One region of the Brevibacillus gelatini genome, then DNA from elsewhere that is predicted to be linked to it. Evidence: riboswitches for the same ligand, from Rfam matches in the RefSeq annotation. Region 1 holds a riboswitch; the other holds the start of a gene.

Region 1 (4,209 bases):
AGTAGAAAAAAAGACGCCAGGAAAAATTTTCCGACGTCTACAAAATTTTAGCGGACAGTCCAGTTGCCGTCAATGACAAGCTCCGCGCGTCAACCCGAAGCCCAATCATCTTGGTTCACGACCAGTTACCCATCCGTTTCGGTTAAAACAATGTGGAGAAAAGAAAAAAACTGCCCGCTGACGGACAGTTTCTTTTTCTTAAGGAGACTTACAGTTTTACTACGTTCTCCGCTTGAGGACCACGGTTGCCAGTTACAATGTTGAACTCAACGCGTTGGCCTTCTTCCAAAGTTTTGAAACCTTCACCTTGGATTGCGCTGTAATGTACGAATACATCGTCTCCGCCTTCTACTTGAATGAAACCGTAACCTTTTTCTGCGTTAAACCATTTTACTGTTCCGATCACTTGCATGAGAAAACCTCCAAAATTCAATTTGAATATGCTAGTCATATTTACCGAAGCAAATAAAGTTCACATATCATGAAGAAATACCCCATGGCAAAGCGCGATATGCCTTGATGATATGTGAAGTTGATCTACTTCGAAAAAATGAAAATATCACAAGACGGAACTGCCGTGTAAAAACCAAAACGTTTTGAAAACCTAAAACGACGAAAGCCCTTCCTCTCTTCCATCCTTGCGGCTCCGATGACCGCGCCAGTGTGAATCGGGAATTCAAAAGCGTGATCCATCAGCATTCACCTCGAAGGATAAGGCTCCATTACTCAAGTAGCAATTTCACTATAACATATCCAGAGCGTAAAAATCAACCATTCCCTGCTACTCTACGAGAAAAGGAACTGCTACAATACAAGCGGGAGGGATGACAAATGCAAAAAGACACCTGGACGAAACAAGAAGTAATCGAGCTATTGGAAAAACGTACACCCGTGCTCATCCTTGACGTCCGCGACGAGGCAAAATTCCAGGCAGGCACTCTCACAAGCGAATTTGCCGCAACCAAAAACGTTCCTTATGTGCACATGCTTGAACAAGACAAGCCCTTAGATGAAGAAACAGATTCTGTCGCGAAAAACGCGCAGATCATTACCATCTGTACGTCGGGAAACAAGGCACAAAAAGCGGCTGCTCTTTTGCGCCAGCATGGATATGAAGCAAAAGCGCTGCTCGGTGGATTGACAGCGTGGAACGAGCCTGAGAACGAGGACGAATAAGCCTAGTAGTTCCAGCGTTTCCAGCGGTTTGGCAGATATTACTCCTTTATTTCGGGCGGGATTGTCTGATATTCTGGTTCATGCCAAACCAACAAGCCGAAACTTCCTGCGAATGGAAGTGCGGGGGATCTTTTTGTGGGTCACGTGCCCACTGAGGGGTGAATCGCTCGAAGGAGCGTAGGGTTGTTTCCTCAATCCGAATCCGACAACTAACCTCGTAGGCCAAAAAAAGGAGACGATGTGAATATGAAACGTATTGGAGCTGCTGCCATCGCGATGACTCTGGGATTGGGCTTGGCTTTGACTGGATTTACCCCATCTGCATCCGCTGCGGCAAATTGCCCGGTACCAGCAACTGGCACGCAATACCAATTCCAATATCAATGGATTCCATATATGGGTCAGCTTCCTTTTGCACCAAATGCGCAGCAACAACAGCCTGTTTCACCCGTGAATCCTGCACCTGTGCAAAAGCAGCCAGTGCAAAAACAAGCGCAACCAACACCGCAAGCTCCGGCCAAACCGGCCCAGAACGTCACGCCGACTGTTCCAGCGAACCAGACAGGACAGGTACAAGCTGGCGACTTCGCCAAGCAGGTTGCTGATCTGGTGAACCAGGAACGCGCCAAAGCAGGACTTGCGCCTGTGACAATGGATGCGGCCCTGTCCAAAGTAGCGCTCGCCAAGGCAGCGGACATGGCAAACAACAACTACTTTGACCACAACAGCCCAACGTACGGCTCTCCGTTTGACATGATGAAGCAATTCGGCATTTCCTTCATGACAGCAGGAGAAAATATTGCCATGGGTCAGCGTACTCCGCAAGAAGTGATGACCCAGTGGATGAACAGTGAAGGCCACCGCAAAAATATCATGAACCCGGCATTCACCAAGATTGGTGTCGGCTACACGAACGGTTACTGGGTTCAGGAATTCATCGGATAAAAACATGGCTGCGCCAAGCATCGCGTAGCCTCGTACACGAAAGCCGGGTATCTCTTTTCGAAAAAGAGGCCCGGCTTTTTCGTGTGGAGCTATCCTTGCTCCGTATTTGCCGCGTTTTTCGCTTTGAGGGTACAGCCGCAGTCTTTCTGCTCCTCAAACAGAGCGACGTCCTTTTGGTTCATCTCCTGCTTGGTTGGATAGGCAGAGACTTGTTGCAGTTCGGCATTGACATCAGACGATTGCTTCATCCGTATAGTCCCCCTCGCTGCTATTTGTGCGTGGCACGTTTCTAGTATGCGCGAAAACAAAGCCGAATCATGCCTGCCGATCGCTGGAAGCGGCAGATGGCGGTGCAAACATCCCTGCTATCTGCCTAGCAAATGCTCCAGGTCTTTCAACGCTGCTGCCGCTGCTGCAACAGGGTCCGACTTTCCTCCCACTACCAGCAATTCGCCCATGACGTCTGTTTCTACCCGGATGGCTTTTGTCGTTTGGTTTACCCTGGCAAAAGGGTGCGTGGCCTCAACTGCGACAAGCTCAACTGCTGCCTTTACGCCGTCTGCTGTCCGTCTGATCGTGCCAATCAGTTTTGGTACTTGACCAGCGCGTTTCCACCCCGCGATCTGTTCCGGGGACAAGTCGCGCACGCTCGCTCGCGGAATGTCGGATAGGTTGACTTTTGCGTCAAATACGGCGTTGGCCAAAATGGCGATTTTTGATGCGGTATCCCAGCCGTCGATGTCGTAGGTCGGGTCCGGTTCGGCGATGCCCATTTTTTGCGCCCGGCGAATCGCTTCCTCGCTCGTGATACCTTCCTCCATGACGCTCGTTAACACAAAGTTGGTCGTTCCCGTAAAAATGCCCTCAACGTGCTTGATTTCACAGCCCGCCAGATTGTAGGTGAACAAGTCGATCGTCGGCAATGCAGCGGCTGTTGCGCCGCTGATTTTCAACTGTACGCCGTTTGCTTGCGCCAGGGCCGACAAGCCTCTGTAGTCGACGACAAGCGCGCCCTTGGACACAGCAATCGCGTGCATGCCGCCCGCAAGCGCCTGACGGATGTAGCGAAGGCCAGGTCCCCCTGTCTTTGCATCAGACGGTCCGGCCTCAATCAGCACATCCGCTTCTACGCTCGACAGCCACTTTTCCCCGTCCCAGTCCCGCAGCTTTGGCAGACTGGACTTCGCAAGCGCTTCCAGCTGTTCTTCTGCAAGGCCATCGGGATTGTAAATCGCCCCATTGGATCTGGCCACTCCGACCAGCCGGACGTCTGCCTGGTACAGCTTGCGATACCTGTCCTGGCGTTGTGCGAGAAGCCGCACAATTTGCTTGCCTACTGTTCCGAATCCTGTCAGTACGATGTTCCAACGCTTCATTCGTCATTCTCCTTGCTGTCGCCAAACGATTTCGATTTTTATGCTTTGCGGTACGTCTCTCTTTTGTAGGCCAAAATGGCATTGGCTTCCTTTTGCCTGAGCGGCTTTCCGGTTTTGGCAGAGTACAGCGCTTCGACGTGGTCGATGAACAAAATGCCTTCGAGATGGTCGATCTCGTGCTGCACACAGCGGGCAAGAAAATCTTCCGCTTCCAAAACGAAGAACTCGCCCCTGCGGTTTTGCGCCTTCACTTTTACATAGCGCGAGCGGCTGACGATCCCTACTACCCCGGGGATGGACAGGCAAGCCTCCGGGCCGACCTGCATGCCGCTCATTTCCACTATTTCCGGGTTAATCAGCTCGATCAGGCCGTTGCCGTCATCAATGACGACCAGTCTCAGCGGTACGCCGATCTGAACGGCCGACAGTCCGGCCCGCCCTTTTTTCGCGTAAAGCGTATGCTTCATGTCTTCCGCGATCATTTCCATATGAGGAGTCATGGATGAAATTCGTTTTGACCTTTCGCGCAAAATCGGATCGCCAAGTCGTACGATTGTCCGTTCTGCCATCGTAATTCCCCCCTGCCCCTTTATGTGCTTCCACCGTAGCAAAGGTTTTCGTTCCTTGTCAAAGCCATCCGTAAAAATCTGAAAAATCCCCGCCTGCTAGATGACAAATGCATGTAGATGCGCTATCTTTATTGATGAAGTTA
Region 2 (4,209 bases), 1.5 Mb from region 1:
TTGATATTTTGATAAATGGTTTGGGTAAAAGCGCCCGTGCCAGGTCCCAGTTCCAAAATGACATCTGTTGAATCCCAATTGACGTTCTTCAACATTCGCTCACATAAAAACCGCGAACTGGGGATCACGCTGCCTACACGCCCAGGCTCAGCGATGAACCTTCGCAAAAAGACCATGAAGTCTGCCAAGAATCGTACCTCCTAGGGGAAAAGCAGCCTGCTAAACAGGCTGCCTGATTGACACACTCTATTCTACAACCGCTCCCCCAGTTCCTGTCCAATCAAGATTGTTGCTACTGGGCGGACGCTGTTTTTTTCTCCTGCAGCGATGCCTTGATGCTTGCAAGCTCCGCATCCAGATCGCCTTTTTCCAGCTCAGACAACGCCGTTTCCCAGGCGAGGTTCGTATGGCGCCATTGGCCGCTCATTTGTGCTTCTGCCTCCATGCGCAACACTTTTTCTTCCATCCGGGCGAACCCGCGGCCTGCTGACTGATTGCCAATCCCTGCTACCGCTTGATTTACCTGCTTTTGCGTGCGGGCTACCTGTGCCCGTGCCATCAGCGTGAATTTTTTTGCACGCATTTTATAGAATTCTTCCTTCAGCTCGGCCAGCTTTTCACGCATTTGTGCAGCGGCCTCGGAAGCTGCCAGATAGAGGGTTTCGTACTCGGCTGCACGAGCTTCGAACTGCTTTTTGTCCGCGAGAGCGCGGCGGGCAAGCTCGTCTTCCCCTTCTGTCAACGCGAGCTTCACTTGGCGGTCGCGCTTTTCGATCAAAGCGTTTGCTTCATCCAGTTGCTGGCGGAACTTCTTTTCCAGTGCTACCTGGCGGGCGACAGCCACTTCGACTTGTCCGATTTCCACTTCCATATCCCGCATGTATTGATTCAGCATGACTACCGGATCTTCCATCGAATCCAGAACATCATTCACCGAAGCTACTGTCAGGTCACGCAGACGTTTGAAAATACTCATTTTTAAATTCCTCCTCATCATATCACATCGTGTCATTTCATCCAAAAACTGTTGCGACATGGCTGCTTATGGCTGGCGGCGGGTCACTTCTTTTTCCCACGCGTCCAGCATGTCTTCCTTTAATACCTTTTGTGCCCACTGACGTTCCCAGGCTGGTGGCGCTTCCTTGGGGACATGGCCGGGGCGCAGTAAGCGATACCCCAGATAAATCACACCAATGGCCAGTAAGCCGTGAAACAGCAGATGGAGCTTGCCGATCAGCATCAGGAACCCGAACAGGAAGATCACGATTCCCCAAAAACGCGAACCGGATTGTCCCATGATTTTTCGAGCGCCGTACAGCATGATGACCGCGGGAATCAAAATCCCGATCAGATCACCAAGGTCGATTCCGATTAAATCCAGGAGAACCAACCCGCCGACCAGCAAGAGAACCAGTCCGAGCAAAAACTTTCCAGACCGTTCGCTCATGCTCGCTTACCTCCTATCATCTCTTGCGTGTGGTGCTTGTTGAACCTTATGGCATTATTGTAGCCCCCCGCATAGGCTCCCCATAACGGGCGTGCGGTTGGTTTTTCCCTCCGTCCCTGGACGGAGAGCATTTCCTGCCGTAATCGGACGAGCCTGGTCCCCTCTTTTTCGCCAGCCAGCGCTTGCATTGTCGAAGCAAGACGTTACACCATTTGGCGAAATTTTGTGACAAAAAAGTGAACAAGCGGTCAAAAAAGAGGGAAAACGGGAAAAGCGTAGAATCTTCGTAAGGTGCGTGTAAAAAAACATCGAAAAATAGCCGAATTCCGTATGACGGAAGCGGGGGAACCAGTTTTTTTGGGGTGAATGATTGCCAGCTGGCAGTCTAGGGCGTCCTTTCGACCGAACCCTTCAGCTAACTTCGTAGGCTCACGAAAGGAGCAGTTTCTTTTGCGCAAGGTGGTAATGTCTTTCGTTATGGCTGGAATGCTTGTGATGGGGGCCGGCGCTGCACATGCGGCAGAGAGTGCAACACTCCAAGACGTAGTCAGCGAGCTGTATGGCGTCCCTTACAAAGCATCTGGCACGTCCAAAAAGGGCTTTGACTGCTCCGGTTTCACACGCTACGTATTTGATGCGTTAGGTGTAGACCTGCCTCACAATTCTGCCGCCCAATATGAATTGGGGACAGCGGTTGCCAAGAAAGACCTGCAGCCTGGAGATCTTGTGTTCTTCAATACAAACGGACGCAGCATCTCACACGTAGGCATCTACATCGGGAATGGCACATTCGTGCATTCGGAGACTGGCCGCGGCGTCGTCAACACCAAGTTGAACGACCCATACTACTGGAGCAAGCGTTATGTTGGCGCCAAGCGCATCAGCATACCTGCTTTGGAAGCGGCAGCCCCGAAAAAGGAAAACGCGGTGCAAGCAGCATCGTTGCCGGAAAATCAAGCACAAAAGTAGTAGTTCGGCAAAAATAAGAGCCAGGGACACAGCGTCTCTGGCTTTTTCTGACGAAATTTAGGACCAGGTCTAAAGAGGTGGCCCTACTTATAAGTAATCATGCATGAATAGAAACGGATATTTGCCTTTCTTGCGCGAAAGCATGTTATGATAGACACGATAGTACCTTGTTCACCTATTATATAGAAGTAACTGGGGGTAATTCCGGTGAAAGATCATATTTTAATCGTTGATGACAATCAGGAGATTATTGAGCTGCTTGAAGATATTTTGGAAAACGAAGGCTTCCGGGTTTCTTCGGCGGAAAGTGGCGAGGACGCGCTTGCCCTGCTCAATCAGGGCGAGCGGCCCAATCTCATTTTGCTCGATATTATGATGCCGAACATGAGCGGCTATGAGCTTTGCTCGCAAATTCGCCGCGAGTGGGATTTGCCGATTCTTTTTCTCAGCGCGAAAAGCAAGGCGGTAGACAAAGTCGTCGGCTTCGAAATCGGCGCTGATGATTACATTACGAAGCCGTTTGACACCGAAGAGCTGCTGGCTCGCATCCGCGCCCATCTGCGACGCTACGAGCGCATCCGCAAGCATACCGAGGAGCAGCCGGAAAAAGAGACGTCCAGCTCCCCGATTACCGTCCTGAAGTTCAAGGATTTGGAGATCCACAAGGAAACGTATTCGGTCTACGTCAGCGGCAAAAAAATTGAGCTGTCCACGAAGGAGTTCCAGCTGTTGACGTTCCTCGCAGAAAATGCTGGAATCGTTTTCACGAGAGAACAAATTTACGACCGCGTCTGGGGATACGGCTACGGCTCCCTCAACACGGTGACGGTCCACATCAAAAACTTGCGTGAAAAGCTGGAGACAGAGCGACAGTTCATTAAAACACAATGGGGGACAGGCTACGTATTCATCGGGGAGAAACTGTAGATGAGTCTGCGCAACAAGCTTTTTCTATCCTTTATCGCCCTGATTACCCTCAACATCCTGCTGTTCAAGTTCGTCTTCCAGGACATCATCATCGAGCAGTTGAAAGACGACCGTCACAACCAGTATCAAGCTGAAAAGGACGCGGCAGAAAAGGTCCGGCTCAACCAGTTGCTGCTCTCCGGCAACTTCAGGGACCCGATCGAACGCCAGGAGTTGGAGAGACAGCTTCCAGAAGACGTCATGTACCGGATGGTCGTGACGGACGCGAACGGCAACACGATTTACCACAGACCGTCACATGCCTACTCCTTGAAGCTGTCGCTCCCTTCCAGCACGAAAAGCGACCTGAAAGTCGTGGCAGAGTACCATTTTCAGCAGGAGCCTCCCCGTGAAGGTGAAATCGTCGTCTACTTTTACACGGACGAATACGACATGATGGCTACGAAGGGCGTCTCGATGATGCTCTGGTTTATTTACGGCAGCCTCGTCCTCGTCGGTCTGCTGCTGCTCGCCCTGTTCGTCCGCTGGATTTTGCGCCCGGTCAACGAGCTGGCCCGCGTCACACAGGAAATCCGCGAAGGCAAACGGCTTGTGACGTTTACGTATCGCTCGCATGATGAGTTCGGGCAGTTGTTCCGCTACTTTGGCGACATGGTCGACGAGCTGCGCTTTTCCGAAGAAAGGCAGTCAGAAATGATCGCCTCCATCGCCCATGATTTTCGCACGCCGCTGACCACGATCAAAGGCTACGCTTCCTACATCGGCTCCGGCCGGGTCACAGACTTGGCGCGAATTCAGAAGCAAATGGGCAAGATCGAAGTGAAAGTGAACGATCTGGAAAAGCTGCTGGACGAGTTGCAGGACTT

The links. Region 1 has a riboswitch for cyclic di-AMP ahead of AAFJ72_RS11370 (CAP domain-containing protein). Riboswitches for the same ligand answer to the same signal wherever they lie in the genome.
Region 2: another riboswitch for cyclic di-AMP. It lies ahead of AAFJ72_RS04350 (C40 family peptidase); the one in region 1 lies ahead of AAFJ72_RS11370 (CAP domain-containing protein).

What each region holds. Positions count from the first base shown of each region.
Region 1 is NZ_CP154342.1:2,332,142-2,336,350, forward strand. Features, by position in the region: gene AAFJ72_RS11360 (cold-shock protein) at 209-412, opposite strand; gene AAFJ72_RS11365 (rhodanese-like domain-containing protein) at 832-1,176, shown strand; cyclic di-AMP (ydaO/yuaA leader) riboswitch at 1,261-1,415, shown strand; gene AAFJ72_RS11370 (CAP domain-containing protein) at 1,423-2,121, shown strand; gene AAFJ72_RS11375 (hypothetical protein) at 2,211-2,369, opposite strand; gene AAFJ72_RS11380 (homoserine dehydrogenase) at 2,487-3,497, opposite strand; gene def (peptide deformylase) at 3,536-4,066, opposite strand.
Region 2 is NZ_CP154342.1:833,546-837,754, reverse strand. Features, by position in the region: gene AAFJ72_RS04365 (class I SAM-dependent methyltransferase) at 1-188, opposite strand, end outside; gene AAFJ72_RS04360 (PspA/IM30 family protein) at 293-976, opposite strand; gene AAFJ72_RS04355 (LiaF transmembrane domain-containing protein) at 1,043-1,447, opposite strand; cyclic di-AMP (ydaO/yuaA leader) riboswitch at 1,755-1,893, shown strand; gene AAFJ72_RS04350 (C40 family peptidase) at 1,898-2,416, shown strand; gene AAFJ72_RS04345 (response regulator transcription factor) at 2,624-3,343, shown strand; gene AAFJ72_RS04340 (sensor histidine kinase) at 3,344-4,209, shown strand, end outside.